2 regions of the Streptomyces sp. bgisy130 genome follow, and region 1 is predicted to be linked to the other one. Evidence: riboswitches for the same ligand, from Rfam matches in the RefSeq annotation. Region 1 holds a riboswitch; the other holds the start of a gene.
The links. Region 1 has a riboswitch for glycine ahead of gcvT (glycine cleavage system aminomethyltransferase GcvT). Riboswitches for the same ligand answer to the same signal wherever they lie in the genome.
Positions count from the first base shown of each region.

Region 2: another riboswitch for glycine. It lies ahead of gcvP (aminomethyl-transferring glycine dehydrogenase); the one in region 1 lies ahead of gcvT (glycine cleavage system aminomethyltransferase GcvT).

Region 1 is NZ_JBYISA010000012.1:102,610-117,041, forward strand. Features, by position in the region: gene gcvH (glycine cleavage system protein GcvH) at 66-443, opposite strand; gene gcvT (glycine cleavage system aminomethyltransferase GcvT) at 591-1,718, opposite strand; glycine riboswitch at 1,752-1,869, opposite strand; glycine riboswitch at 1,870-1,965, opposite strand; gene AC3EUV_RS18300 (AAA family ATPase) at 2,264-2,911, shown strand; gene AC3EUV_RS18305 (enhanced serine sensitivity protein SseB) at 3,002-3,808, shown strand; gene AC3EUV_RS18310 (enhanced serine sensitivity protein SseB C-terminal domain-containing protein) at 3,881-4,672, shown strand; gene AC3EUV_RS18315 (ABC transporter permease) at 5,054-6,052, shown strand; gene AC3EUV_RS18320 (ABC transporter substrate-binding protein) at 6,179-7,930, shown strand; gene AC3EUV_RS18325 (ABC transporter permease) at 8,009-9,019, shown strand; gene AC3EUV_RS18330 (ABC transporter ATP-binding protein) at 9,016-10,167, shown strand; gene AC3EUV_RS18335 (ABC transporter ATP-binding protein) at 10,197-11,273, shown strand; gene AC3EUV_RS18340 (M1 family metallopeptidase) at 11,372-12,778, shown strand; gene AC3EUV_RS18345 (trimeric intracellular cation channel family protein) at 12,795-13,430, opposite strand; gene AC3EUV_RS18350 (thioesterase family protein) at 13,527-14,375, shown strand.
Region 2 is NZ_JBYISA010000016.1:6,588-21,019, reverse strand. Features, by position in the region: gene AC3EUV_RS21410 (PhzF family phenazine biosynthesis protein) at 153-974, shown strand; gene AC3EUV_RS21405 (CPBP family intramembrane glutamic endopeptidase) at 1,044-1,853, opposite strand; gene AC3EUV_RS21400 (substrate-binding domain-containing protein) at 2,047-3,834, shown strand; gene AC3EUV_RS21395 (glutamate-cysteine ligase family protein) at 3,877-5,430, opposite strand; gene AC3EUV_RS21390 (hypothetical protein) at 5,995-6,582, shown strand; gene AC3EUV_RS21385 (DUF5999 family protein) at 6,926-7,120, shown strand; gene gcvP (aminomethyl-transferring glycine dehydrogenase) at 7,190-10,075, opposite strand; glycine riboswitch at 10,262-10,358, opposite strand; gene AC3EUV_RS21375 (PRC-barrel domain-containing protein) at 10,473-10,856, shown strand; gene AC3EUV_RS21370 (DNA polymerase IV) at 10,766-12,220, opposite strand; gene AC3EUV_RS21365 (MerR family transcriptional regulator) at 12,287-12,892, opposite strand; gene AC3EUV_RS21360 (bifunctional nuclease family protein) at 13,081-13,554, opposite strand; gene ftsR (transcriptional regulator FtsR) at 13,611-14,357, opposite strand; gene AC3EUV_RS21350 (FHA domain-containing protein) at 14,375-14,432, opposite strand, start outside.

The sequences.
Region 1 (14,432 bases):
CCGCGCGGGCGGTGGCGGTCGGGGCTCCCGTCCGGGCGGGCCCGGGAGCGGGGGAGAGCCGGGGCTCAGCTCTGGATGAAGGCGGCGTACTCGTCGGCCGAGAGCAGGTCGCCCGGCTCGCCGCTGATCTTCACCTTGAACAGCCAACCACCCTCGAACGGGGCGGAGTTCACCAGCGAGGGGTCGTTGACGACATCCTCGTTGATCTCGGCGATCTCACCGTCGACGGGCGAGTAGAGGTCGCTGACCGACTTCGTCGACTCCAGCTCACCGCAGGTCTCGCCCGCCGCGACCGTGGAGCCGACCTCAGGGAGCTGTACGTAGACGACATCGCCGAGCGCGTTGGCCGCGTGCTCGGTGATGCCGACCGTCGAGACGCCGTCCTCGGCGCCCGACAGCCACTCGTGCTCCTTGCTGTAGCGCAGCTGCTGGGGGTTGCTCATGGCTCGATTCTCCTGTACGCGAGGGTGTGATCGTGAAGGGGGGCACTCCCATAGCCGCTGGGGGACCCCCACCCGGACGAAGTCCGGGGGAACGTCTTGCGCAGTGAGACGCGCGGGCGCGCGCCGCCGCCTGCCGTCGGTGAACGGTTACTTCTGCCGCTTGTAGAACGGCAGCGCGGTGACCTCGTACGGCTCATGGCTTCCACGGATGTCCACGCAGACACCCTCCGTGCCCGCGGTGGCGTAGGCCGCGTCGACATAGGCGATGGCGATCGGCTTGCCGAGCGTGGGGGACGGGGCCCCGGAGGTGACCTCGCCGATGACCGTGCCGTCGGCCGTGACGACCGGGTATCCGGCCCGCGGCACCCGGCGGCCCTGGGCGATCAGCCCGACCAGCTTGCGCGGCGGCCGGGCCTCGGCGCGCTCGGCGGCCTCGGCCAGCGCCGCGCGGCCCACGAAGTCCCCGTTGTTGGTGGTCTTCTCGAACTTCACGACCCGGCCCAGGCCCGCGTCGAAGGGCGTGGTCGCGGTGGTCAGCTCGTGCCCGTACAGCGGCATGCCCGCCTCCAGGCGCAGGGTGTCCCGGCAGGACAGCCCGCAGGGCACCAGCCCGGCGTCCTTGCCCGCCTCGGTCAGCGCCTCCCAGAGGGCGACCGCGTCGGCCGGCCGGACGAACAGCTCGAAGCCGTCCTCACCGGTGTAGCCGGTACGGGCGATCAGCGCCTGCACCCCGGCGACCGTGCCGGGCAGCCCGGCGTAGTACTTCAGACCGTCCAGATCGGCGTCCGTCAGCTTCTTGAGGATGCCGGGGGACTCCGGGCCCTGGACCGCGAGCAGCGCGTAGGCGTCCCGGTCGTCGCGGATCGCGGCGTCGAAGCCGCCCGCCCGTGCGGTCAGCGCGTCCAGCACCACCTGGGCGTTGGAGGCGTTGGCGACGACCATGTACTCCTGGTCGGCCAGGCGGTAGACGATCAGGTCGTCGAGGATGCCGCCCTTGTCCTCACAGATCATGGTGTAGCGGGCGCGGCCCGTCTTGACCCCGCCGATGTTGCCGACCAGCGCGTAGTCGAGCAGGTCGGCGGCCCGCGGGCCGGTGACGGTGATCTCACCCATGTGGGAGAGGTCGAAGAGGCCGGCGCGGGTACGGACGGCGACATGCTCGTCGCGCTCGCTGGCGTAGCGCAGCGGCATGTCCCAGCCGGCGAAGTCGGTCATGGTCGCGCCGAGCGCGCGATGGGTGGCATCCAGCGCGGTATGGCGGGGGGCATCAGTCATGGTTCCGGGCTCCCAGGCAGGGGTGACAAGACGTTCTCCCCATCTGTCATCGGAACCTGAGAGGTTCACCGGTATCCCGCGAACGGACCCGGTTTGCACCTTGGGTGGAGCCGCCCCGTCAGCCGGGCAGCGGCTCGCTTTTCAGATCTGCCTCGCCCGTGCGGTATAGGGGCCTGAGAGATTCAAGGGAGGACTTGCTCCTTCGGCGCCCCGCCGTGGCGGCCGGGGACTCTCCCGCGCGGGTTCAAGCGGCCGGTATGCAGTTGGCGGTGCACAGGTGAGCTGTGATGTGCACGTGGCGGCCACATCATTGCACGGGATCGCCGGATAAAGGAGCCCCCTCCGCCGCCCCGCCCATCACGTGGGCAGATCGGACAATCGCCTTGATGGGCATTACCTTTTCTTGACACTCTGCGGGTAGGGGACGGACGCGAACCGGACCAGAACGGGCGGGGAGGGCGATCACGGTGCACAGCGAAGCGGCATTCGGGGCGACTTCAGGGGTCGTGCCCCCGGACGTCGCGCCGACGGCGCCGTCCGCCGCCATGTCCCGGACCGGCCGTGCGCGGCGGGCCGTCATACGGCCCGGACGCCGCACCGCGGTCGTGGACCTGCGGGGCGAGCGGCGCCCGCCCGGCGCCACCGAGCTGCGGTTCCCGGCCGGCGACCTGGTGGTGGTCTCCGGGCTGCCGGGCAGCGGCAAGAGCACCCTGATGCACCGGATCGTGCCGTCGCTGGACGGGCACGGCGCCGTCGTGCACCGCATCGATTCGCAGGACGTCCGTGAGCGCTGGGAGCACGGCAGGCTGCGCCGGCTGCCGTACGGCCTCTACCGCCCGCTGGTCCGGGCCGCCCACTATCTGGCCCTGGGCCGTGCGCTGCGCTCCGGCGACAGCGTGGTGGTGCACGACTGCGGGACGCTGGCGTGGGTGCGCCGCTGGATCGCGCGCGCGGCGCGGCGGGGCGGCCGCGGGGCGCATCTGGTGCTGCTCGATGTGGCGCCCGAGGTGGCGCTCTCCGGCCAGGAGTCACGGGGCCGCGGGGTGTCGGGGTACGCCTTCGCCCGGCACCGCGGGGCGGTGGGGCGGCTGGTCGGCGCCGCGGAGTCGGACCGGCTGCCGGAGGGCTTCGGCTCCGCCGTCCTCCTCGACCGGCGGGCGGCGAGCGCCCTGGAGACCCTCGCCTTCCACTGATGCACCCGGGCACGCCCCCGCACACCACATCGCGCGCCTTCTCGTCTAGGGTCTTTGGCCAGATGGCGCGGTTTGGAACGGGTGGGACGAATGACATTTCCGGAGCAGGGGATACCGCAGCTGGCATGGCCGGCGAACGAGCTCGAAGAGGTGCTGTCCGCGTCCGTCGGACACCCGGGCGCCGGCGGCCGGATCGTCGAGGTCCTCGGCCGTAGCCGGCTGTGGGTGCCGCTGCCCGAAGGCGGCGGCCCGGAGAGCGCGGGCCCCGGCGCCCGGGGCCTCGATCTGCCCACCGTCGAGCTCGACGGTGCGCACTACGTCCCGGTCTACAGCTCCGAGCAGGAATTCCTGCGGGTGATCGGCCCGCACATGTCCTTCACCGTCGCCCCGGCCCGGGAGTTCGCCCGCGGGCTGCCGCCGCAGATCGGCATCGCGGTCAACCCCGACGGCACGGTCGGCGTCCCGCTGCCGCCGCCCGCGGTGGCCGAACTGTGCCGGGAGCGGCGCCTGGGGCAGCCGGAGTTCGACGGGCTGCCGAGCGGCGGCCGGGTGCGGCTCTTCGAACCGGACTGGCAGGACGAGCCGGTGGACTTCCTGGCCTCGGCCGGGCTGGAGTTCTCCGGCGCCGGAATTGTCCTGAGTGCCCGGCGTGCCCTGGCAAGTGTCGAGGGCGACACGCCCGCGCTGTTCGTCGGTGTTCAGGTCGCGGCGGATGCCACCGCGCTGCACGACGGCACCGCCCGCGAGACGGTACTGTCAGCCCTCGGACGTGCGCTCGGCGCGGTACCGCTGCCCTGGCCCGTACAACTCGTCATGCTCGACCTCGCCCAGGGTGACCCGGTGGCCGACTGGATGCTGGAGCGGGTACGCCCCTTCTACTCCCGGGACCACCCGTAGGGCACGCCCTAAGCTGGTTGGATGACAGGCGGGCGCACCCCACGTGCCCTGCTGAGAGAAGGGACGGACCACGTGAGCGCGGGTGCGCATCAGGGGCCGGCGGCGGCCGGGCAGCTGGAGCAGCTGCTTCAGCAGGTCTCGCCCGGCCGTTACGACGCCTATGAGGCGCTGCTGCACGCGCTCGCCGCGGGCCAGGTCTGGATGCTGCTCTGGCAGGGCCGGGCCGGTATGCCCGATGCGCAGTACGGAAACATGGAGGTCGAGGGCCTCGGCTATGCGCCGTGTGTGACCTCGGCGCCCGAACTCGCCGCCTCCGGCTGGAATCGCGACCACGAGGTGGTCACCGGTACCGAAATCGCCGCCGCGCTCTTCCCCGACCGCTGGGGCCTGTGGCTGAATCCGCATGCTCCCGGCGGTGGCGTCGGCATCCCCTGGCTGGATCTGCGCCGTATCGCCGGCGGTCTCGACCGGCTGCCCGCCGGGCCGCTGCGGATCTCGGAGCCGGTGATCGACATCCCGCAGTTCTACGCGCTCCTCGCCCAGAACGCCCACCGGACGCCCGCCGTCCGGTCGCTGCGCCGGGCCTGGGTGCAGCCCGCGCTGGGTGCCCCGTATCTGGCGATCGGTCTGGATCTGTACGACACCGGTCAACAAGCGGTGGATTCGGTGCGGTTGATGATCCAGCAGTCGATCGGCGCGGTTCCGGACGGTCTGCCCGTCTCGACGGTCGCGATGAACGACGAGTACGACCCGGTCGGCATGTGGATGCGGGCCTCCACGCGCCCCTTCTTCGACCGTGACGGCTATGTCCAGCCGCAGGCCCCCGCGCCCTCTTACGGCTACGGATACCCGCGTCCGTACTGACGCCCGGCGCCGCCGCCCGGCGCCCGGCTTGGGGTGAATTCGCCCCATGCGCCCCGCCGTTGAACCCCTTTCTCACGGGTATACACACCGCTCAGCCCGAACTTTTGTCCGTATAACGGAATGCCGCGGATCACATCACAGTTACGCATCCTTTCCCCTTCAGGGCTGGTGACTGATCGCGAATCGGATGAAGACTCCCGGCAAGCAAAGGCCATCAGCTCTTTGTACGAGCGTCATCCGAGAACGGCGTCGCACCTTTTGAATTTCCATAAAACGCGAACTTCCGCGATGCCTGCATGACTTGCACCAGTGATGTGAACAAGGCCGCTACCGCGGCGGGCATGGGCCGGCCACCGTCGGCCGAGAGGGGTCAAAGGCACCGTGACCGCACCGATCGAGACCACCGGAGCAGCTGCTGAGGCGCAGCCGGAAGCGGTGCTGAAAGGCGTGGAAGGAAAGCGGATCGAGGGGCGTTCGCTCGGTCAGATCGCCTGGCTGCGCTTCCGGCGGGACAAGGTCGCGGTGGCCGGTGCCATCGTTGTCATCCTGCTCATCGCCGTCGCCGCGCTCTCCCGCCCGATCCAGGCGCTGCTGGGGCTGGACCCCAACAATCCCAACCAGTCGCTGATCGACCCCAACACCACGCTCCCCAAGGGCGACTTCGGCGGCATGAGCGGGGACCACCCCCTGGGTGTGGACCCGAAGTTCGGCCGCGATCTGCTCGCCCGGATCCTGGAGGGCTCCTGGGTGTCGCTGATCGTGGCGTTCGGCGCGACCCTGCTGTCGGTCGCCATCGGCACCGTCCTCGGTGTGGTCGCCGGCTTCTACCGCGGGCGGGTGGACGCCTTCATCAGCCGGATGATGGACGTCTTCCTGGCCTTTCCGCTGCTGCTGTTCGCCATCGCGATCTCCGCCTCGCTCCAGGGCGGCGCCTTCGGCCTGGAGGGCCTGCCGCTGCACATCTCGGTGCTGATCTTCGTGATCGGCTTCTTCAACTGGCCGTACATGGGGCGGATCGTGCGCGCGCAGACGCTGTCGCTGCGCGAGCGGGAATTCGTGGACGCCGCCCGCGGCATGGGGGCACGCGGTCCGTTCATCCTCTTCCGGGAGCTGCTGCCCAACCTGGTGGGTCCGATCATCGTCTACTCGACGCTGCTGATCCCCTCCAACATCCTCTTCGAGGCCGCGCTGAGCTTCCTGGGCGTCGGCATCCAGCCGCCCCAGGCGTCCTGGGGCGGCATGCTCAACCAGGCGGTCAAGTACTACGAGGTCGACCCTCAGTACATGATCGTCCCCGGCCTCGCGATCTTCGTCACCGTGCTGGCGTTCAACCTGCTCGGTGACGGTCTGAGGGACGCGCTGGATCCGCGCAGCCGCTGATGGCCGTGCCTGGCACCCGCTCAGAAGTCTCACCAGCGTTTTTCGCAGTTCTGTAGCTCTGACATACCGAGGTACCGACGTACCGACGTATCGACGTTTCTCGACGAACGAAGGGGACACCGACCCATGCGAAGGTCAGTTCCGGTCGCGGCTGTCGCGGCCATCACCAGTGCGGGCCTTTTGCTGGCCGGCTGTAGCGGGGGCAAGGGCTCCTCGGAAGGCTCCGGCGAGGCGAACGCCGCCACCAAGGGCGTCGTCAACGCCTCGGACGCGAAGGGCGGCACGGTCAGCTACGCGATCAGTGACGCCCCCGAGTCGTTCGACCCGGGCAACACGTACTACGCCTTCATCTACAACTTCAGCCGGCTCTATGCGCGCCCGCTCACCACGTTCAAGCCGGGCCCCGGCCCCAAGGGCAACGAGCTGGTCCCGGACCTCGCCGAGTCGATGGGCAAGCCCAGCGACGGCGGCAAGACCTGGACGTACAAGATCCGCAAGGGCGTCAAGTACGACGACGGTTCCGAGGTGACCTCGCAGGACGTCAAGTACGCCGTCGAGCGCAGCAACTTCGCGCGCGACACCCTCTCGCTGGGCCCGAACTACTTCCAGCAGTTCCTCAAGGACAACGACGGCGGCTACAAGGGTCCCTACAAGGACAAGAGCAAGGCCGGTCTGAAGTCCATCGAGACCCCGGACGAGCAGACGATCGTCTTCCACCTGAAGAAGCCGTTCGCCGAGTTCGACTACCTCGTCAGCGCCCCGCAGACCGCTCCGGTCCCGCAGGCCAAGGACAAGGGCGCCGACTACACCAAGTCCGTGCTGTCCACCGGCTCGTACAAGTTCGAGAGCTACGAAGAGGGCAAGAAGCTCACCCTGGTCCGCAACCCGCAGTGGTCCGCGAAGACCGACCCGCTGCGCAAGCAGCTGCCGGACAAGATCGTCCTGAACCTGAAGGTCGCCCAGTCGACGATCGACAAGGACCTCAAGTCCGGTAACACCCTGGTGGACCTGGCCGGCCGTGGTGTCGACGGGCAGACGCAGGCCCAGCTCCTGACCGACCCCAAGGAGAAGGCCAACACCGACAACACGCTCGGTCAGCGGCTGGTCTACACGGCGCTCAACACCAAGGTGAAGCCGTTCGACAACATCGAGTGCCGCAAGGCCGTCCAGTACGCCATCGACAAGAAGGCCGTACAGACCTCGCTCGGCGGTCCGATACGCGGTGAGCTGGCCTCCACGGTCCTGCCGACCGACATCGACGGCTACCAGAAGTACGACCTGTACCCGCAGAAGTACGACGGCGACAAGCTGGATCTGACCGAGGCCAAGAAGCACTGGGACAAGTGCGGCGCCGGCAAGACCACGACCACGATCCTGGCCCGCAACGACCGCCAGGACGAGGTCGACGCGGCCACCACGGTCATCGACTCGCTCAAGAAGATCGGCGTCACCGCCAAGATCCAGTCCTACCCGACCAGCAAGTACTTCTCGGACTACGCCGGTGTGCCGAAGTTCAACAAGAAGAACAACGTCGGCCTGATCATGATGCAGTGGGGCTCGGACTTCCCGACCGGCTACGGCTACCTCCAGCAGATCCTCAACGGCAAGGCGATCAGCCAGTCCGGTAACACCAACCTGTCGGAGCTGGACGACCCGGAGATCAACAAGCTGCTCGACAGCGCCATCGCCAACACCGACAAGGCGGCCCGCGAGAAGGCGTACGCCGAGATCGACAAGAAGACGATGGAGCAGGCGGCGATCGTTCCGCTCACCTACTTCAAGGTCCTGATGTACCGCTCGCCCAAGGCCACCAACCTGGTGTCCACCTCGGCCTTCAGCGGTCAGTACGACTACCTCAACATCGGCGTCAAGAAGTAGCAGCCCTGGAAGGCAGGTGAAGGCATTGGTGTCCGCGGGCCGGCTTCGGCCGGCCCGCGGCGCCGAGGCCGCATCCCCGTGTTCTCGTACATCATCCGCAGGTTGATCAGCGCAGTGGTGCTGCTGCTGATCGTCAGCGCGGTCACCTTCGGCATCTTCTTCCTGCTGCCGAAGCTGGCCGGGCAGAGCACCGACCAGCTTGCCCAGCAGTACATCGGAAAGGCCCCCACGCCCGCGGACATCGCCGCGGTGAAGAAGAATCTCGGCCTGGACAAGCCCGTGTACGAGCAGTACTGGGACTTCCTCAAGGGCATTTTCGTCGGCGTCGACTACAAATTCGGTCCGGAAGCGGCCAAGTGCCATGTGCCGTGCTTCGGTTACTCCTTCAAAACGCATATCGAGGTCTGGCCGGAGATCCAGTCCCGGCTTCCGGTGACCCTCTCGCTGGCCGGCGGCGCCGCCGTGCTGTGGGTCGTCTCCGGTGTCGCCACCGGTGTGCTCTCCGCGCTGCGCCCCGGCTCGCTCTTCGACCGGATGGCGATGGGCGTGGCGCTGGCCGGCGTCTCCCTCCCGATGTTCTTCACCGGCGCGCTGGCACTGGCCCTGTTCACCTACCAGTGGCCGATCTTCAAACGCAGCGACTACGTACCGCTGCTGGAGGATCCGTTCCTGTGGGCCCGGACCCTGGTCCTGCCCTGGGTCACCCTGGCCTTCCTCTACTCCGCGCTCTACGCCCGGCTCACCCGGGCCGGCATGCTGGAGACGCTGAGCGAGGACTACATCCGAACGGCCCGCGCCAAGGGCCTGCGGGAGCGCAAGGTGGTCGTCCGGCACGGTCTGCGGGCCGCGCTCACCCCGATCATCACGGTCTTCGGCATGGACCTGGGCCTGCTGCTCGGCGGTGCGCTGATCACCGAGCAGGTCTTCTCGCTCAAGGGCGTCGGCGCCTTCGCCGTCGAGGCGATCAACGCCAACGACCTGCCGAACATTCTCGGCGTCACCTTGCTCGCCGCGTTCTTCATCGTCATGTGCAATCTGGTGGTGGACGTTCTGTACGCCGCCGTCGACCCGCGGGTGAGGCTCTCGTGACCGACTCCTCCGAGGACAAGACCGAGACCGCGGCGGCCGGGTCCGCCGCGGCCACCACCACCGAGCAGGCGCCGTCGCCGTTCCTCCAGGTGCGGGACCTCAGGGTGCACTTCCGCACCGACGACGGGCTGGTGAAGTCCGTCGACGGCCTGAACTTCAGCCTGGAGAAGGGCAAGACGCTCGGCATCGTCGGCGAGTCCGGCTCCGGCAAGTCCGTCACCTCGCTCGCCGTGATGGGCCTGCACCGTGCCTCGCGCCAGCAGCGCAGCAAGGTGGCGATGTCCGGCGAGATCTGGCTGGACGGCAAGGAGCTGGTCTCCGCCGATCCGGACGAGGTGCGCCGGCTGCGCGGCCGCGAGATGGCGATGATCTTCCAGGATCCGCTGTCCGCGCTGCACCCCTTCTACTCGGTCGGCAACCAGATCATGGAGGCTTACCGGGTCCACCACGACGTGGACAAGAAGACCGCGCGCAAGCGGGCGATCGAGATGCTCGACCGGGTCGGCATCCCGCAGCCCGACAAGCGGGTCGACGACCATCCGCACCAGTTCTCCGGCGGGATGCGCCAGCGCGCCATGATCGCGATGGCGCTGGTGAACAACCCCGAGCTGCTGATCGCGGACGAGCCGACCACCGCCCTGGACGTCACCGTCCAGGCGCAGATCCTGGACCTGATCCGCGATCTCCAGAAGGAGTTCGGCTCGGCGGTCATCATCATCACCCACGACCTCGGCGTGGTCGCCGAGCTCGCCGACGATCTGCTGGTGATGTACGGCGGACGGTGCGTCGAGCGCGGCCCGGCCGAGAAGGTCTTCTACGAGCCCCAGCACCCCTACACCTGGGGCCTGCTCGGTTCCATGCCGCGCATCGACCGTGCGCAGACCGACCGGCTGATCCCGGTCAAGGGCTCCCCGCCCAGCCTGATCAACGTCCCGTCCGGCTGTGCCTTCAACCCCCGCTGCCCGTATGCGGACGTGCCGAAGGACAACCTCACCCGTACGGTCCGCCCCGAGCTGCGCGAGGCCGGCAGTGGGGGCACCCCCGCCAATGGGGGCGTAGCCGACGGGGGCGGGCACTCCTCCGCCTGCCATATGTCGCAGGAGGAGCGGGAGCGTATCTGGACCGAAGAGATTGCGCCGAAGCTGTGACCGAGACGACTGACTACCAGAACAAGAAGATCCCGCTCCAGAAGGGGACCTCCACGGAGGCTCCCGCCGACGCCGCGCCGCTGCTGAAGGTCCGCGGTCTGGTCCGGCACTTCCCGATCACCAAGGGCCTGCTCAAGCGGCAGGTCGGCGCGGTGCAGGCGGTCGACGGCATCGACTTCGATGTACGGCCCGGGGAGACCCTCGGCGTGGTCGGCGAGTCCGGCTGCGGCAAGTCGACGATGGGCCGGCTGATCACCCGGCTCGACGAACCGACCGGCGGCTCCATCGAGTTCCAGGGCCAGGACATCACGCATCTGTCCCAGGGCCGGCTGCGGCCGATGCGCCGGGACGTGCAGATGATCTTCCAGGACCCGTACGGTTCGCTGAACCCGCGGCACACCATCGGCGGGATCGTCTCCACCCCCTTCCGCCTCCAGGGTGTCGAGCCCGAGGGCGGGGTGAAGAAGGAGGTGCAGCGGCTGCTGGAGCTGGTGGGCCTGAGCCCGGAGCACTACAACCGCTATCCGCACGAGTTCTCCGGCGGTCAGCGGCAGCGCATCGGGATCGCCCGGGCGCTGGCGCTCAAGCCCAAGCTGGTGGTCGCCGACGAGCCGGTCTCCGCGCTGGACGTGTCGATCCAGGCCCAGGTCGTCAACCTCATGGACGACCTCCAGGAGGAGCTGGGCCTGACGTACGTCATCATCGCCCACGACCTCTCGGTCATCCGGCATGTGTCGGACCGGATCGCGGTGATGTACCTCGGCAAGATCGTGGAACTGGCCGACCGCAAGGCGCTCTACGAGGCGCCGATGCACCCGTACACCAAGGCGCTGCTGTCCGCCGTCCCGGTGCCCGATCCCAAGCGGCGCACCCAGCGCGACCGGATCCTGCTGAAGGGCGATGTGCCGTCGCCGATCAACCCGCCGTCCGGCTGCCGGTTCCGTACCCGCTGCTGGAAGGCGACCGAGGTGTGCGCCACCACCGAGCCGCCGCTGGTCGCGCTGCGGACCGGGCACCAGGTGGCCTGCCACCACCCCGAGAACGCGCCCGACCCGGCGCCGGCCGGGACGTCCGGCGGGGCCGGCCAGGAGCCAACCGGTAAGTAACTCCGAGGAATTGGCAAAGTCCCGGGCAAAGCGGCACGGGAGGGTGCAGAGTCGGCGCGATTGTTCTTCCTTCGCCCGTGTGTCCGAAAGGACGGCTCATGGCACTCTCCCGTTCTGCGCGTCGCACCTCCCGCTGGCTCGCCCTGGCCACCGCCGTGGCCTCGGCCGCCTCCATCGCCGCCGCTCCCGGCGCGTCCCCCGGCGCCCCCGGCGTCGGTGACCCGTACTTCCCCCGCCTGGGCAACGGCGGCTTCGACGCCCTGCATTACGACCTCGGGGTCAGCTATCAGCCCGGCAGCGGCCGGCTCGACGGCCGCACGAAGCTCACCGCCCGCGCCACCAAGAACCTCTCCGCCTTCGACCTCGATCTCCAGAAGCTGACGGTCGACAGCGTCCGGGTGAACGGCCGCCGGGCGCACTTCGGCAGATCCGGCGACGAGATAACCGTCCGCCCCGACTTCCCGCTGCGCCGCGGCGCGAAGTTCACCGTCACCGTCGCCTACCACGGTGTCCCCAAGCCGCTGAGCGGCCCGATCGTCTTCGGCTCCGACTACGGCTGGATGAAGACCAAGGACGGGGTCTTCGTCGCCTGCGAGCCGAACGCCGCCTCGACATGGTTCCCCTCCAGCGACCACCCGGGCGACAAGGCCACCTACGACATCCGTATCGACGCCCCCAAGGGGCTGACCGGCGTCTCCAACGGGCGGCTGGTCGGCACCCGGGAGGCGCACGGCCGCTCGTACGCCCACTGGCGCGAGAGCCGTCCGATGGCCACCTACCTCGCCACCGCCACCATCGGGAAGTTCGATGTCCGTACGGGCACCACGCCCGGCGGCACGCCCATCTACGTCGCCACCGACCCCACCCTTCCCACCGGCAAGGTCGACGTCTACGGCATCACCGCGGGGGCCACCGACTACTGGTCGAAGGTCTTCGGGCCGTACCCCTTCGAGGAGACCGGCGCGATCGTCGACGACATGCCGCAGGCCGGCTTCTCGCTGGAGGTGCAGTCCAAGCCGGTCTACTCGGCGGTGCGCAGCGAGTCGACCATCGTCCATGAGCTGGCGCACCAGTGGTTCGGCGACTCGGTCTCCGTGAAGCGGTGGCAGAACATCTGGCTCAACGAGGGCTTCGCCACGTATGCGCAGTGGCTGTGGAGCGAGCACCGCGGCACCCGCAGCGCCCATGACACGCTCCGTGCGCAGTACGCCGACATCCCGGCCGACAGCGCCTTCTGGAAGGTGAAGGTCGCCGATCCGCAGCGGGACACCATGTTCGCCGGCGCGGTCTACGCCCGGGGCGCGATGACGCTCCAGGTGCTGCGGGAGCGGATCGGCGACCAGGCGTTCTTCGAGCTGCTGCCGGCCTGGACCGCCCGCCACCGCTACGGCAACGCGGAGACCTCCCAGTTCATCGCGCTCGCCGAGAAGATCTCCGGGCAGCAGCTGGACGACCTCTTCGACACCTGGCTGAACACGGACAGCAAGCCGGCGCTGCCGAACTAGGCCCTGCGCCCCCGGGTCAGCCGGCGTCCGGCCGGCCGCCCCGGGGGCGCAGCTGCTCCGGCCGCGGCAGATGCAGCCCGAGGTAGACGGCCCCCATCCGCAGGGCGAAGACCAGCCCCGCCGAGACCACCGCGGCGGAGGTGGCGCCGGTGCCGAGGTGGTACAGCAGCAGATAGCAGCCGCCGCCGGCCAGCGCGGCGATCGCGTAGACGTCCTCCCGCAGCAGCAGCGGCGGGAACTCCCCGCACAGCACATCGCGGATGACCTCACCGGCGACGCCGGTCAGCACCGCCAGGATGATCACGGCGAGCGGGGTGGCGCCCGCGTCGATCGCGGCGCGGGCGCCGATCACCGTGACGACGGACAGCCCGACCGCGTCGACCACCAGCAGCGACTTGTGCGGCAGCTGCCAGAACCGCAGATAGATCATGGTGCCGACGCCGACACAGATGATCACGGTCAGCAGTACCCAGTCGTGCGTCCAGTACAGCGGGCGCCGGTCGAGGATGAGATCGCGCAGCGTGCCGCCGGAGATGGACGCGGCGAAGGCGAGCACCAGCCCGCCGAAGGGGTCCATGTTGGCGCGATAGGCGGCCAGCACCCCGCTCGCCGCGAAGGCCGCGACACCGACCAGGTAGAGGACGTGAAGCATGGCGCACATCATGGCAGGCGCGGAAGGAGCGGTTCCGCCCGAGGCGGTAAAAACTGACACTACCGGTCGGTAACTATCCGGTGTAGCGTGCAACCCATGGCTCTGGCGACCCACTGCACCAGCGAGTTCGACCGCGATACGGCGGTCACCCGCCGCGCACCCGGCGTCTATGACGCCCACCTCTCCGCCGGCTGGACGATCATCCAGGCGGTCAACGGCGGCTACCTCCTCGCCCTCATGGGCCGCGCCCTGGGCGACGCCCTCCCGCACCCCGACCCGATGTCGGTCACCGCGCACTACCTCACGGCCTCGGTCCCGGGCCCCGCGGTGATCCGCACCGAAGTGGTCCGCACCGGCCGCACGATGTCGACCGGCACCGCCACCCTCGTCCAGTTCGCGGAGGACGGCAGCGAGATCGAGCGGCTGCGGGTGCTCGCCGCGTACGGCGACCTCGGCGCCCTGCCCGACGACGTCCGCACCACCGCCAAACCCCCGGCCATCCCGCCGTACGAGCACTGCCTGGGCACGGACAGCGCCCCCGACGGCCGCCCCGCGATCCCCGGCAGCACCGCCATCGCCGAGCGGCTCGCCCTCCGCCTGGACCCGGCGACCGCGGGCTGGGCCGTCGGCGCCCCCTCCGGCAGGGGCGAGATGCGCGCCTGGTTCGGCCTGGCCGACGGCCGCGAACCCGACCCGCTCTCCCTCCTGCTGACCGTCGACGCGCTGCCGCCCACCGCCTTCGAGATGGGCCTGTCCGGCTGGGTCCCCACCGTCGAACTGACCGCCCACATCCGGCGGCGCCCGGCCCCCGGCCCGCTGCGGGTCGCCATCACCACCCGCAACCTCGCCGGCGGCTTCCTGGAGGAGGACGCCGAGGTCTGGGATTCCGAGGACCGACTCGTCGCCCAGTCCCGGCAGTTGGCGCGGGCGCTGCTCCAGGGGTAGGGCGGGGATGTCGCTTCCGTGCCCTTTTCGCAGGTGGCTGCGGGTGCGGAAGCGGAA
Region 2 (14,432 bases), on a different contig from region 1:
CTGTTCGTCGAGCAAGGCCCTTCCCCCGTCTCGTCAGCGCCTCCGGGGCACACGGCACGCCACCCACACCGACCACCGCGGCTCCGCTTCCCGGCCAGTTCCCCCGGATTGGCCTTGGCCTGCGGCTTTGTGGCACGCCTACGCTCGCGGCCATGAGGATTCGCATCGTCGACGCCTTCAGTGAGCGTCCCTTCGCCGGCAACCCCGCGGGAGTCGTACTCCTCGACTCCGGCGCCTTTCCCGATACGGCCTGGCTCCAGCGGGTCGCCACCGAGGTCAACCTCTCCGAGACCGCCTTCGCGCATCCGCTGCCCGCGGGCGGTGACGCCGACTGGGCGCTGCGCTGGCTCACCCCCGCCGCCGAGGTGAACATGTGCGGGCATGCCACTTTGGCCACCGCGCACGTCCTGCACGCCACGGGGACGGCCGGCGGTACGGTCCGCTTCCGCACCCGCAGCGGGGTGCTGACCACAACGGCCGACGACCGCGGCGCGATCACCATGGACTTCCCGACCGCCCCGCTCACCCCTGTCGAGGTACCGCCGGTGGTCGCGGGCGCGCTGGGCACCGAGATCCGCTCCGCGCACGACACCGGCCCCGATGTCGGCGATCTCCTGGTCGAGCTGGCCGACGAGAAGTCCGTACGGGCACTGGCCCCGGACCTCAAGGCGCTCGCCGGGCACAGCGGCCGCGGGGTGATCACCACCGCCCGCGCCGAAGACCCGGACGGCGGCTACGACTTCATCTCACGCTGCTTCTTCCCCAGGGTCGGCATCGACGAGGACCCGGTAACGGGCAGCGCGCACACCGCGCTCGCACCGTACTGGTCGGCGCGCCTGGGCCGTGCCTCCCTGGTCGGTCTCCAGGGCGCCGCCCGCACCGGCTTCGTACGGACCGAGCTGCGCGGCGACCGTACGCTGCTGACCGGTTCGGCGGTCACGGTGATCGACGGGGAACTGCTGGCCACCGACTGAACCGGCCCGCCCGGCGGCGCCCCTGGGGAGGCGCGGCAGGCACCGGCGGTGCCCCGCGCCTCCGCCCCCTCACGGCGTCGGCAGCCACCCCACCTGTCCGGCGAGCAGCGCATAGCCGACGAACGCCACGATGTCGATCAGCGCATGGGCGGCGACCAGCGGGCCGACCCGCCCCCAGCGCCGGTAGAGCAGGACGAAGAGCACGCCCATCACCATGTTGCCGACGAAGCCACCGATGCCCTGGTAGAGGTGGTAGGAACCGCGCAGCACCGAGCTGGCCGCGAGGGCCGCGAGCGGCGACCAGCCCAATTGCCCCAGCCTGCGCAGCAGATACCCGACGACGATGACCTCCTCCAGGACGGCGTTCTGCACCGCGGAGGCGATCAGCACCGGGATCTTCCACCAGACGTCGGGCAGCGCCTCGGGGACCACCGTCAGATTGAATCCGGTCGCCCGCGCACCCAGATACAGCAGCACACCGCTGCCGCCGATGACGGCCGCCAGCACGACACCGCGGCTCAGATCGAAGCCGGGCCGCCGCCGGTCGAAGCCGATCACGCGCAGGCCGCCGGCCCTCTCCCGCAGCAACAGATGCGCCACCAGCACCACGGGTACCAGTGCGCTCGCGATACCGAACAGCTGCCAGGCAAGATCCAGCCAGGGTCGGCCGGGCGCATGGGAGCCGTTGAGCGTCGCCGCCTGATCCTTGAGACCACCGGGCTTGGTCACCGAACCAATGAAGCTGATCAGCGCCGATACCCCGCTGGCCCCCAGGGAAAGGGCCAGCACGATCCAGGTCTCGCTCCGCAGAATGCTGCGGGACGGCTCCGCGACGAGCCCATCACCAGGCCCTTGACCTGGAACGTCCGCATCGGCCACGGGACTTGTATCCGACTGCACACTTCCTCCGCTTCCGCATTTACCGCCTCGTCGCCGGTACCGCCCCGCTAGGGTCTCGGCAGCAGCTACGAAGATCGCGCACGACAGGCCGGGGACGGGCGCCATCCCGATGGCGCGTTTTCCCCTACCGGCGCATCCCGGTCGAGCTCCGAGAAGGAGAGGCGCTACCGCAATGGGACGACACAGCTTGCCCGACGACTCCACAACGGCGCGCACGGGGGCCCGCCGAGGTGCCCGTCCCCGCGCGCTCGTCCTCGCCACCGGCCTCGTGCTGACCGTCGCCGCCGGCACCGTAGTGGCGCTCGACAGCGGTCTGCTCCCGTTCGGCGGGCCCTGCGGCGGCGATGTGACCCGGCTCGATGTGGCCGCCTCGCCCGATATCGCCCCGGCGGTCAAAGCGGTGGCCAAGTCGGCGCGGGAGGAGGCGACGCGTACCGACGGCAGATGTCTGGACGTCAGAGTCACCTCGCGGTCCGCCCACGAGATCGCCGACGCCTTCGGACAGCGGCCGGTCGATCCCGAATTCCAGGTCTGGATACCGGATTCAAGCCTCTGGGTGGACCGGGTCGGCGCGGAACGCGGCACTCCGCTGACCACCGCCGGCATCATCGCCTCGTCCCCGCTCGCGCTGGGCGCCGTTCCCCGGGCCGCCAAGTCGCTGGGCTGGCCCGAGAAGACCTACACCTGGACGGAACTGACCCGGGCCACGGCATCCTGCGACGCGCTGCACCTGGGCGTCGCCGACCCGTCCCGCAGCGCCACCGGACTGCTCTCCCTGGCCCGCATCAGCGCCGCCCACACCAAGCAGGCACCGGATCGCGTCACGGCGGACACCCGCACCGCCGCCACCGCGCGGCTGCTCAACCAGCGCGCCACGGACGGCGACGGGCAGGCCATGGCCACCCTGCCCCGCGACGGCTCCAGTGCCGAGCAGAGCAATCCGCGCCGCAACCAGGCGCTGCTGCTGTCCGAGCAGGCCGCCTTCGCCCACAACACACGCGCGGACGGCGGGCCGGATCTGGACCTGCTCTACCCCGAGGACGGCACGGCCCGGCTCGACTACCCCTACACGCTGGTCGACAACAGCGAGACGGATCCGGAACGCTCCCGCGCCGCCAACCGCTTCCTGACCCTGCTGAGCGAGCCCGCCGGACAGCGTGCGCTCCAGCGGCTCGGCTTCCGTGCCCCCACCGGGGAGGCGGAAGCGAAGGTGGTCAAAGCGGCCGGCGGGCGCGCCCCCCAGCCGTACTCCGCCGCCCCCGCCGAACCGCCGTCGGCGAAGGAACTCCAGGCCCTGATGGGCATGTGGACGATCACGGTGCAAAGCGCCCGGCTCTCCGCCGTCGTCGACGCCTCGGCGTCCATGGGCGCCCCGGTTCCGGGGCACAGCGGCCGGTCCCGTATGGACCTCGCCAAGAATTCCCTCCTCCAGGCGCTGACCACGTTCACCTCCGAGGACGAGATCGGGCTGTGGAAGTTCGCCACCTCACTGGACGGCGACAAGGACTATGCGGAGCTCTCCCCCACCGCACGGCTCGGCGGCCGGGACAAGAACGGCAGCACCCACCGCGAAGCGCTCACCGACGCCTTCGGCGCGCTGGCCCCGGAACCCCAGGGCGCCACCGGCCTGTACGACACCACGCTCGCCGCGTACGAGAAGGCCCGCTCGACCTATGCGAGCGGGAAGTTCAACGCGCTGGTCATCCTCACCGACGGCGCCAACGAAGACGCCCACGGCATCGGCCTCGACGCGCTGGTGGACAAGCTGGAGAAGCTCTCCGACCCGAAGCGGCCGGTGCCGCTGATCGCCCTCGCGATCGGCCCGGGGGCCGACACCTCCGCCCTCCAGCGCATCGTGGCGCCGACCGGCGGCTCGACGCACCGCGTCAGCGACCCGTCGCAGATCCACCAGGTGATGCTCCAGGCCATCATGGCGGCGGGCAGCAACGTCCCCCGCTGAGCGGCTCACGGCCCCAGCCGGGCCAGACTTTGACGGCAGGCCCTACGCCCCTTCCGTCGCCGCCTGCCGTGCTCCCGGTACGGCCGTACGCGCGGCGACCGGCCAGGCGACCGGCCAGGTGTGCACCGGCGTCCCGGTGTGCATCAGCTCGCTGTAGCGCCGGGTCATCGCGGCGAGCGCGGCGTCCCGGTCCAGGCCCTGGCGCCGAGCGTGGTGGAAGGCCGCGGCCTGCCAGGACGCCCCGTTCACCCGGCGCCGGCAGCGCTCGTCGATGATGCCGAGATAGTGGTCCCGGTCGGCCGGTTCCACCCCCCAGGCGTCCAGCCCACGGGCCGCCAGCGGCAGCAGCTCCTTGCGTATGAGCCGTACGGCCGGGATTTCGGCGGTACCGCCCGCCCGCCCGGGACGCGGCCACTCCAGGGCGGCCTCGATGCCGTACCGGCAGGCGGTGTCGAAGTTGCGGGCCGCGGCGGCGAACGGGAGCCGCGACCACACGGGGCGCGGCTCCTCGGCCAGGGCCCGCACCAGGCCGTAGTAGAAGGCGGTGTTGGCGATGACGTCCGTGATGGTGGGGCCGGCCGGCAGCACCCGGTTCTCGACCCTGAGGTGGGCGACGCCGTCCGCGACCGCGTAGACGGGGCGGTTCCAGCGGTAGACCGTGCCGTTGTGCAGGACCAGTTCGGCCAGGTCGGGCACCCCGCCCTCATCGAGGATCCGCAGCGGCTCCTGGGCCCCGCACACCGGCAGCAGCGGCGGGAAGTACCGCACATTCTCCTCGAACAGGTCGTAGGCGGAGTCGATCCAGCGCTCGCCGAACCAGGTGCGGGGGCGCACCCCTTGGGCTTGCAGCTCGGGCGAGCGGGTATCGGTGGCCTGCTGGAAGACCGGCGGCCGGGACTCCCGCCACAGTTCACGCCCGAACAGGAACGGCGAGTTGGCGCCGACCGCCACCTGTACCGCGGCGATGGCCTGTGCCGCGTTCCAGACAGCGGCGAAGCGGCCCGGTGTCACCTGGAGATGCAGCTGGACCGACGTACAGGCGGCTTCCGGGGCGATCGAGGGCGAGCGGGAGACCAAATGCTCGACGCCGCGGATGTCCAGGGCGAAGTCCTCGCCGCGGGCGGCGCGCATCTGGTCGTTGAGCAGGACGTAGCGGTCGTTCTCGGAGAGGCTGGCGGCCGTGAGGTCGGTGGCGTGCAGCGTCGGCAGAATACCGATCATCACGATCCTGGCGGCGACCTCCCGAGCCTTCCTTTCGGCATAGCCGAGTCCCGTACGGAGTTCCTCGGCAAGCTGGTCCAGCACACGGCCGCTCAGGCGGTGCGGCAGGATGTTGACCTCAAGGTTGCACTGGGCGAGTTCGGTCTGGAAATCACCGCTGGCGATGCGCTCCAGTACTTGAGAGTTCATCATGCGGGGCAGCCCGTCGGCGCCGGCAAGATTGAGTTCGATCTCCAGGCCCATGAGATTCCTGGGCCGGTCGAACCTCTTCTCCACCAGGAGCCTGTGCAATCCCTCAAGGCAGTCGTGCAGCTTTCTTCGATAACGCTCCCGGTCCGCCAGGTCGATCCCGTCCGCGGCGACCTTCTCCCCCATCGAAGGGTCCCTCCTCGAGTGAACAGCCCGCGGCCACGGGCCGCTTGGGGCCGTCCCCGACACCGCCGGGGCTCGCGCTACGGTCGATGATGCCCCGGCAATCTGATCAATAACGCGGCGGGGGCATGCCGGTGCCGATAGGCTCGAAGTGATGCAGCGTCCGGCACTGCCCATAGGCATATCCGCGAGGCACTCGCCCAAGGCATTTCACTCGCGAGAAACAACGACGAGTTCCGGCCTACCACGCCGGCAAGGCAATACAAGGTGGCATCCATAAAACGCCGCACAAAGCGGTGAAAAGCCCCTCGCGCAGCGGTCCGGATTTCACCTTGCCGGAAATCCACAAGGCCGGTAGCCGAAACACTTTCAGAACATACGTCGTATAAACTCCGCTTACGAGGCAGAGACTTGGCGCCCAGCGTCTCGGTGATCTCACCGACACCGGGCTCAGCGGCTGCCCCCGCCCGGCCGCCGCCCCGGCCGGCCACGCTCTGACCCTGCCGCAAACAACGTCGTTTGCACCCGCCACGCTGCACCGTGTCTCCAAGTGAGAGGCGACCCACCATGCCGCTGCACCTCCCCCCTGCCCCCGCGCCCGCCCTGCGCAGCGTTCTCGCCGCTCTCGGCTCACCCACCGCGGTCGGCGAGGCCCCGGTCCCCGCGCTGCGCGCCCATCAGGGTCCGCTCAGCCCCGACCACCCGCTGCCCGTCCACGTCTGGGACGACGTCAGCAGGGCCGGCGGCGCCCCGCACACCCGACTGGCCGGATGGCGCTTCCTGGTCCGCGGCGGGGAGCGGGCCGTGGCGACCGCCGAGGCGGTGCACACCGCGGACGGCTGGACCTTCGGGCGCTTCTGCGGCGGCCCCTACGTCTCCGCGACCGAGCAGGCACTGGCCCAGGCCGAGTCACTCGCCACGCCCTACCAGCCGCGACTGCTGTCCGTCCCCGAGCTGTACATGCTCACGCTGTGGCTGCATCACGACCTCACCTCCGACGGCGCCCAGGGGCTGCCCGCGCCCGGCGACCTTCTGGTCCCCCTGGCGCCCGCCCCGCCGGGTATCGCCGCCCACCGTCCGCAGCGCATCGCCGATCTGCTCCCCCGGCTCACCCTGCGGCTCACGCCCGCCCCGCTCCTCGCCGAACCCGCCTGATCCACCGGCGCCGGCACGGATTCCCGTGCCGCTCCCGGCGCCCGCCGCCCCGCCCGAGCGTGCCCCGCGACCCCGTCCGGTCACGGGGCGCTCTGCCGTGCTCACCCAGGCGGCCTAGTCCGCGGATACCACTCCCAACCCTCTTGGGGAGGAGTGCAATTGGGAGCAACCGCCCGCATGGGTGACGCGTCCCTACCGAGTGAGTACCGCTGCTGCGAAATCCCTGCGGAATCCCGTCCGTGGGGCAACACTGGGACCGACCGACAGAAACGGGGGAGCGGCCATGAACACCTCATCGAGCCGCACGACGACGTTCACTTCACCGCAGCGAAAGACAACTTCCATGTGTCAGCACCAACCGCCCTGCCCGTCCGCAGACTCCACCGACCGGGAGGCCGCACACCTTGTGGCGCACCATCCGGAGCAAGGCTGGAGCCTGCTCTGCAACGGCGTCCTGCTCTTCGAGGACACCGGTGAGCTGCTCCCCGACGGGCAGGTCATCGCGCCGCACCGCGCCCGGGTCATCGCCGCTGCCTGACCCGCCGCGCGCGCCACGTACCACAGGGCCCCCGGCAGATCTGCCGAGGGCCCTTGATGCTGCCGTGACTCAGTTGTCGTACTCCTCCAGCGGCGGGCAGGAGCAGACCAGGTTACGGTCGCCGAAGGCACCGTCGATGCGGCGCACCGGCGGCCAGTACTTCTCCGCGACGGCGACACCGGCCGGGAAGACGGCCTCCTCACGGGAGTACGGGTGCGCCCAGTCGCCGCCGAGCGCGCCCGCGGTGTGCGGGGCGTTGCGCAGCGGGTTGTCGTCCTTGTCCCACTCCCCCGAGCCGACCTTCTCGATCTCCGCGCGGATGGCGATCATCGCGTCGCAGAACCGGTCCAGCTCGGCGAGGTCCTCGCTCTCGGTCGGCTCGATCATCAGCGTGCCGGCCACGGGGAACGACATCGTCGGCGCGTGGAAGCCGTAGTCGATCAGCCGCTTGGCCACATCGTCGATGCTCACGCCGGTCGCCTTGGTCAGCGGCCGGACGTCGATGATGCACTCGTGCGCCACCAGGCCGCCGGGGCCGGTGTAGAGCACCGGGTAGTGCGGCTCCAGCCGCTTGGCGATGTAGTTGGCGCTGAGGACCGCCACCTGGGTGGCGCGCTTGAGGCCGTCGCCGCCCATCAGCCGGACGTACGCCCAGGAGATCGGCAGGATGCCCGCCGAGCCCCAGGGAGCCGCGGAGATCGGCCCGACGCCCGTCTCAGGGCCCGCAGTGGGCTGAAGCGGGTGGTTGGGCAGATACGGCGCCAGGTGGGCGCGTACGCCGACCGGGCCGACACCGGGGCCACCGCCGCCGTGCGGGATGCAGAAGGTCTTGTGCAGGTTCAGATGCGAGACATCGCCGCCGAACTTGCCGGGCTCGGCGAGCCCGACCAGCGCATTGAGGTTGGCGCCGTCCACGTAGACCTGACCGCCGGCCTCGTGCACCGTGGCGCAGATCTGGGTGATGTGCTCCTCGAACACGCCGTGCGTGGAGGGGTAGGTCACCATCAGGACCGCGAGCTCGTCCCGGTGCTTCTCGATCTTGGCGTGCAGATCGTCGGTGTCGACCTCGCCGTCCTCACCGGTCTTGACGACGACGACCTTCATTCCGGCCATCACGGCGCTGGCGGCGTTGGTGCCGTGCGCCGAGGACGGGATCAGGCAGACCGTGCGCTGCTCGTCACCGTTGGCGCGGTGGTAGGCGCGGACGGCCAGCAGACCGGCCAGCTCGCCCTGTGATCCGGCGTTCGGCTGGATGGAGACCTTGTCGTAGCCGGTGACCGTGGCCAGCCGCTCCTCCAGCTCCTGGATCAGCGTGAGGTAGCCCTGGGCCTGGTCGGCCGGCGCGAACGGGTGCAGCTGACCGAAGGCGGGCCAGGTGACCGGCTCCATTTCGGTGGTGGCGTTCAGCTTCATCGTGCAGGAGCCGAGCGGGATCATGCCGCGGTCCAGCGCGTAGTCCTTGTCGGCGAGGGTGCGCAGGTAGCGCAGCATCGCGGTCTCGGAGCGGTACTCGTGGAAGACCGGGTGGGCGAGGTAGTCGTCGGTGCGCAGTAGCCCCTGCGGCAGCACGTCGGCAACGGCCGCGTCCAGCTGCTCGACGTCGCCGGACACCCCGAAGGCGCCCCAGACGCCGGCCAGCTGCGCCCGCCCGGTGGTCTCGTCACAGGCGATGCCGACCAGGTCCGCGTCGACCTGCCAGAGGTTGACACCGGCCTCGCGGGCGGCGGCGACGACCTCGGCGGCCCGGCCGGGCACCCGTGCTGTCAGCGTGTCGAAGTACGTGCCGTGCGCGATCTCCACCCCGCCGGCCCGCAGGCCCTCCGCGAGGACCGCGGCGTAGCGGTGGGTGCGCCGGGCGATGGTCCGCAGGCCCTCGGGGCCGTGGTAGACCGCGTACATCCCGGCCATGACGGCGAGCAGCACCTGCGCGGTGCAGATGTTGCTGGTGGCCTTCTCCCGGCGGATGTGCTGCTCACGGGTCTGAAGCGCCAGCCGGTAGGCCTTGTTGCCGTCGGCGTCGACGGAGACGCCCACCAGACGGCCGGGCAGGCTGCGGGCGAACTGGTCACGGACGGCCATGAAGCCGGCGTGCGGTCCGCCGAAGCCCATCGGGACACCGAAGCGCTGGGTGGTGCCGACCGCGATGTCCGCACCGAGCTCACCGGGCGAGATGAGCAGCGTCAGGGCGAGCAGATCGGCGGCGACGGTGACGATCGCGCCCAGCTCGTGCGCCTGCTCGATGACGGCGCGGGGGTCCCGCACCGCTCCGGAGGCACCTGGGTACTGAAGCAGCACACCGAAGACGCCGCGCTCGGCGATCTCGGCCGGAATGCCGTCGGACAGATCCGCGACGACGACCTCGACGCCGGTGGGCTCCGCGCGGGTCTCGATCACGGCGATGGTCTGCGGCAGACAGTCGGCGTCGACCAGGAAGACGCCCTGCTTGACCTTGCCGACCCGGCGGGAGAGCGCCATCGCCTCGGCGGCGGCGGTGCCCTCGTCCAGCAGCGAAGCACCGGAGGTGGGCAGTCCGGTCAGGTCGGCGACCATCGTCTGGAAGTTCAGCAGCGCCTCCAGGCGGCCCTGCGAGATCTCCGGCTGGTAGGGCGTGTACGCCGTGTACCAGGCCGGGTTCTCCATGACGTTGCGCAGGATCACCGGCGGGGTGAACGTGCCGTAGTAGCCGAGGCCGATCATGGACGCCAGGACCTCGTTGCGGTCCGCCAGGCCCTTCAGCTCCTGGAGCACCTCGGCCTCGGTACGGGCCTGCGGCAGGCCGAGGGCCTCGGCGCTCTTGATCACATCGGGTACGGCGGTGGCGGTGAGCTCGTCCAGCGACCCGAAGCCGATGTGCGCGAGCATCTTCGCCTGCGCCGCGTGGTCGGGACCGATGTGCCGGCGCTCGAAGGGGGTGCCGCGTTCCAGCTCGGTCAAGGAGATGCGATTGGTGGTCATCTGCGGGGGCCTCCTGGTCGGTACGACCTACGAGGGGCACCACGCACGGGTGCCCGGACGGCCTCCCCCTCTGTCATTCAACCTGAGAGCTTCACCGGCCCGCGGGTGGCGGCCCGGCTTTCACCGTCGGTGAGGAGGGGTCCCGGCGCTATGCCTTCCGCGGCCCGCCCTGCTTTCCAGAGTGACCTCGTCCATGCGGTACGTGTGCCTGAGAGATTCCGGGGAGGATTTGCTCCTTCGGCGCCCTGGTCGCGAACGACAAGGACTCTCCCGCACGGGGTCTGCGGCCAATCGCCAGCCTACCAGCGTGGCTCTCGAAGGCTCCTTCGAGTGGCCAGGGCATGAAATGTGCCGTTTGGTAGTTGTCACAGGGCAGTTGCGACCAATTGGAGGGGCCGTGCAAACCGATATCGATCCCCGAAGCCTGATCGGCCGCAAAGCGTTCGACCGTAACGGCGCGAAAATAGGGACCATCGACGAGGTCTACCTCGACGATGCGACGGGGGAACCGGAGTGGGCGGCCGTGCGCACCGGACTCTTCAGCCGGGATGCGTTCGTCCCCCTGGAGCCCAGCAAAATGGTCGGTGAGGGCCTGCACATTCCTTACGACCGCAAGCTGATCAAGGACGCGCCGGACTTCGGCGTGGGCCGCCATCTATCCCCTGAGCAGGAACTTCAGCTCTATCACCACTACCGCCTGGATATTTCTTCCCCGACCGACCCGGTGTCCCCCGGCTCCGGCGACAAGAACTTCGGCAAGATCGCCGGCTCGGACGACTGACCACCGGCCGGCGCCCCGCCCACCAGCGGCAGGGGCTCCCCCGGCCGCAGCGCCGGGTCCTCGACAGCAAAGGTCCGCACCCTCCCCGGTGCGGACCATGGCGTTTCGAAGCGCACGGTCACTCTCCCCACCCCGCTGCCCTGCACCCAGCCCGCGCCGTACTCGTCGTGGACCACGTCCAGCCCCGGATGCCAGCGCCGCGGCCGCTCCTCCTCGGCCTCCAGCGGCTCCCGCTCCCCGGCGGCCCGCTCCACCGCCGCCGCGGTCGCCGCCTCCGCCGCCTCCCGCTCCGTGGCCAGCTGGGCGAACAGATCCTCCTGTGTGAAGTCCGCCAGCCCGCTGACACCCACACCCAGCAGCCGCACCCCGCCGGTGGTGTCCACCGTCTCCAGCAGGCGCACAGCGGCTTCCCGTATCACCGCCGGGTCGTCGGTGGGCCCCCGGAGCGTCTCGGAACGGGTCAGCGTCGAGAAGTCGTAGTTCCGCACCTTGATGACCACCGTGCGCCCGGAGCGCCCGGCCGCTCGCAGCCGCTGTACGCAGCGGTCCGCCAGCCGCAGCACCTCGTTCCGCACCCGCGTCCGGTCGGTCAGATCGACCTCGAAGGTGTCCTCGACGGAGATGGATTTCGCGTCCCGCTCGGCCACCACGGGCCGGTCGTCCTGCCCCAGCGCCATCGCATACAGCCCCGCGCCGTGTGCCTTGCCCAGCAGCCGCACCAGCTCGGCCTCACCGGCCTCCGCGGTCTCCGCGACGGTGTGGATCCCGGCCCGCCGCAGCGTCTCGGCCGTCGCGGGGCCCACCCCGGGCAGCGTCCGCACCGTCATCGGGCCCAGCAGCTCCCGCTCGGTACCCGGCTCGATCACCACCAGCCCGTTCGGCTTGGCCGCCTCGGACGCAATCTTCGCGAGCAACTTGGCCCCGGCCAGCCCCACTGAGCCCGTCAGACCCGTCGCCGACCGGATGTCCCGCCGCAGCTGCTCCCCCACAGCACGGACGGCCGCCGTCTCGGCCGGCACCCCGCCCGCCTCCAGGTCGACGAACGCCTCGTCCAGGCTCAGCGGCTCCACCAGCGGCGACAACGCATGCAGCAGCTCCATCACCACATCACTCACTTGGCGGTAGAGCGTGAAGCGAGGACTGAGATAGGCGGCATTGGGACACAGCCGACGCGCCTGCGCCGTCGGCATCGCCGAACGGACCCCGAAGATCCGGGCTTCGTACGACGCCGTGGCGACCACACCGCGCGGCCCGATCCCGCCGACGACCACGGGCTTGCCGCGCAGGCTCGGCTTGGCCGCCTGCTCGGCGGCCGCGAAGAACGCATCCATGTCCAGATGCAGGATCGTCGGGGCGGGTCTCACATCTCCGATGCTGCCCCATGCCACTGACAATCGGCCCGATGCCGGGCCGCGCGCTCCGCCGGGGCCTCAGCCCGCCCGGTTGCGCCGCCGCGCCAGCTCGTCGTGCGGGTTCTTCCCGACCAGCGTCTCGCCGGTGTCCACCCGCTCCCCGTGGAGCTGTGACAGCGCGCCCTCCACGTCCCGCCACACCACGCCCACGGCGATCCCGAAGACGCCCTGGCCGCCCTGGAGCAGGTCCACGACCTGGTCGGGCGAGGTGCACTCGTAGACCGTCGCGCCATCGCTCATCAGCGTCATCCGCGTCAGATCCGCCAGCCCGCGCGAGCGCAGATGCTGGACGGCGGTGCGGATGTTCTGGAGCGACACCCCGGTGTCCAGCAGCCGCTTGACGATCTTCAGGACCACGACGTCCCGGAAGCTGTAGAGCCGCTGGGTGCCGGAGCCATAGGCCGGCCGGATGCTCGGCTCCACCAGGCCCGTACGCGCCCAGTAGTCGAGCTGCCGGTAAGTGATGCCCGCTGCCGCACAGGCGGTCGGGCCGCGATAGCCGATGTTCTGCGCCTCGCAGTCCCCCGACACCGCCGCGGCCGGTGCCGGGGCAGGGTTCGCTGCTGCGCCCGCGTGGAGCGGCAACGCCCCTTCCGCCGCCATACCGTCGCCGGTGATTGCCACGCCGCCCTCCGTCCTCCACGTCCCGGACGGGACCTGCCACATCGACGGTATGCAGTCACTCGGGGTGCGTCAACGATCGCCGCGCTCGCCACGCCGAGTGATAATCACCCTACGAGTGGTTTCTCGTGACCCCGCAGGGGGAAGGGCTGACTGTTTGACCGGAAACAGGCAGTTCGCCTGGCCGGATATTACTGGCTGTTGGTCCCGAAGTCCTCGGGCGAGATCTGGTCGAGGAACTCGCGGAACTTCTCCACCTCGTCCTCCTGCTCGTCCGGGATGGCGATCCCCGCGTCGTCCAGCACACCGTCGGTACCGAAGATCGGCGTTCCGGTGCGCAAGGCCAGCGCTATGGCGTCCGACGGGCGCGCACTGACCTCGACCCCGCTCGCGAAGACAAGTTCGGCATAGAAAACCCCCTCGCGCAGATCCGTGATGCGGACCTGCGTCAGCTCCTGGCCCACCGCTTCGAGCACGTCCTTGAACAGGTCATGCGTCAGCGGCCTGGCAGGGACCATGCCCTGCTGGGCGAAGGCGATGGCGGTGGCCTCCCCTGGCCCGATCCAAATGGGCAAGTATCGGTCGCCTCCCACCTCCCGCAGGAGCACGATCGGTTGGCTGGAAGGCATTTCCACCCGGACACCCACGACGTCGAGCTCGTTCACACAGCAACCCTAGGACGTGCCCGGCAGGTTTGGGTAGTCGGGCACTCGTTTGCTCGCTACAGCCGGACCCGCAGAGCGCTCTGCACCAGGGCCGCATGCAGCCGTACGGACAGCGTTGCCAGCTCCCTGGCGGTGGCTTCGGCATGCGCCCTGGTCTGCGGGTTACGGTGCCGCCGAAGGGGTGCAACGACCTGCTCGACCAGGCCCGCCTCGCGCTCGGCCGCCGCCTTCACCGCGCGCAGATGCCGCGGCTCCAGACCGAAACGGCCCAGGTCCGCGACAAGTTTGGCCACCGTGACGGCCTCGATGTCGTATCCGCCGTCGTCATGGGGGACGATGAGTCCGTACGACTCCCAGTCGGCGAGCGCCGCCTCGTCCACCTCCGCGGCGGCCAGCAGCTCGGCCCGGCCGATCCGGGCAGCCGTGGGACGCTCCGTACCCGGGTCGGGCACGCCCTCGACCAGATCCCGGGAGGGCGCCGCCGGGGCCGGCAGCGGTACCTGCTCACCGCGCTCCAGGGCATCCAGATGCTCCCGGATGACCTTCAGCGGCAGATAGTGGTCCCGCTGCATCCGCAGGACGGCGGCCAGCCGCTGGACGTCCGCCTGCGTGAATTTCCGGTATCCGGAAGGCGTGCGCTTCGGCTCTACCAGTCCCTCGGCCTCCAGGAAGCGAATCTTGGAGATGGTGACCTCGGGAAACTCCTCGTGCAGCAGGGTGAGCACCGTACCGATGCTCACCGGCTTACCGTCCGAGGAGGCGGCACCGGCAGAACCGGCGCCGCCTTTCGGTGTATCGCGCATATGCCTTCCCCGGCCGGTCAGATACCGGCGCCTCGCTGGCTCGCGTAGAAGACCAGGCGGAACTTGCCGATCTGG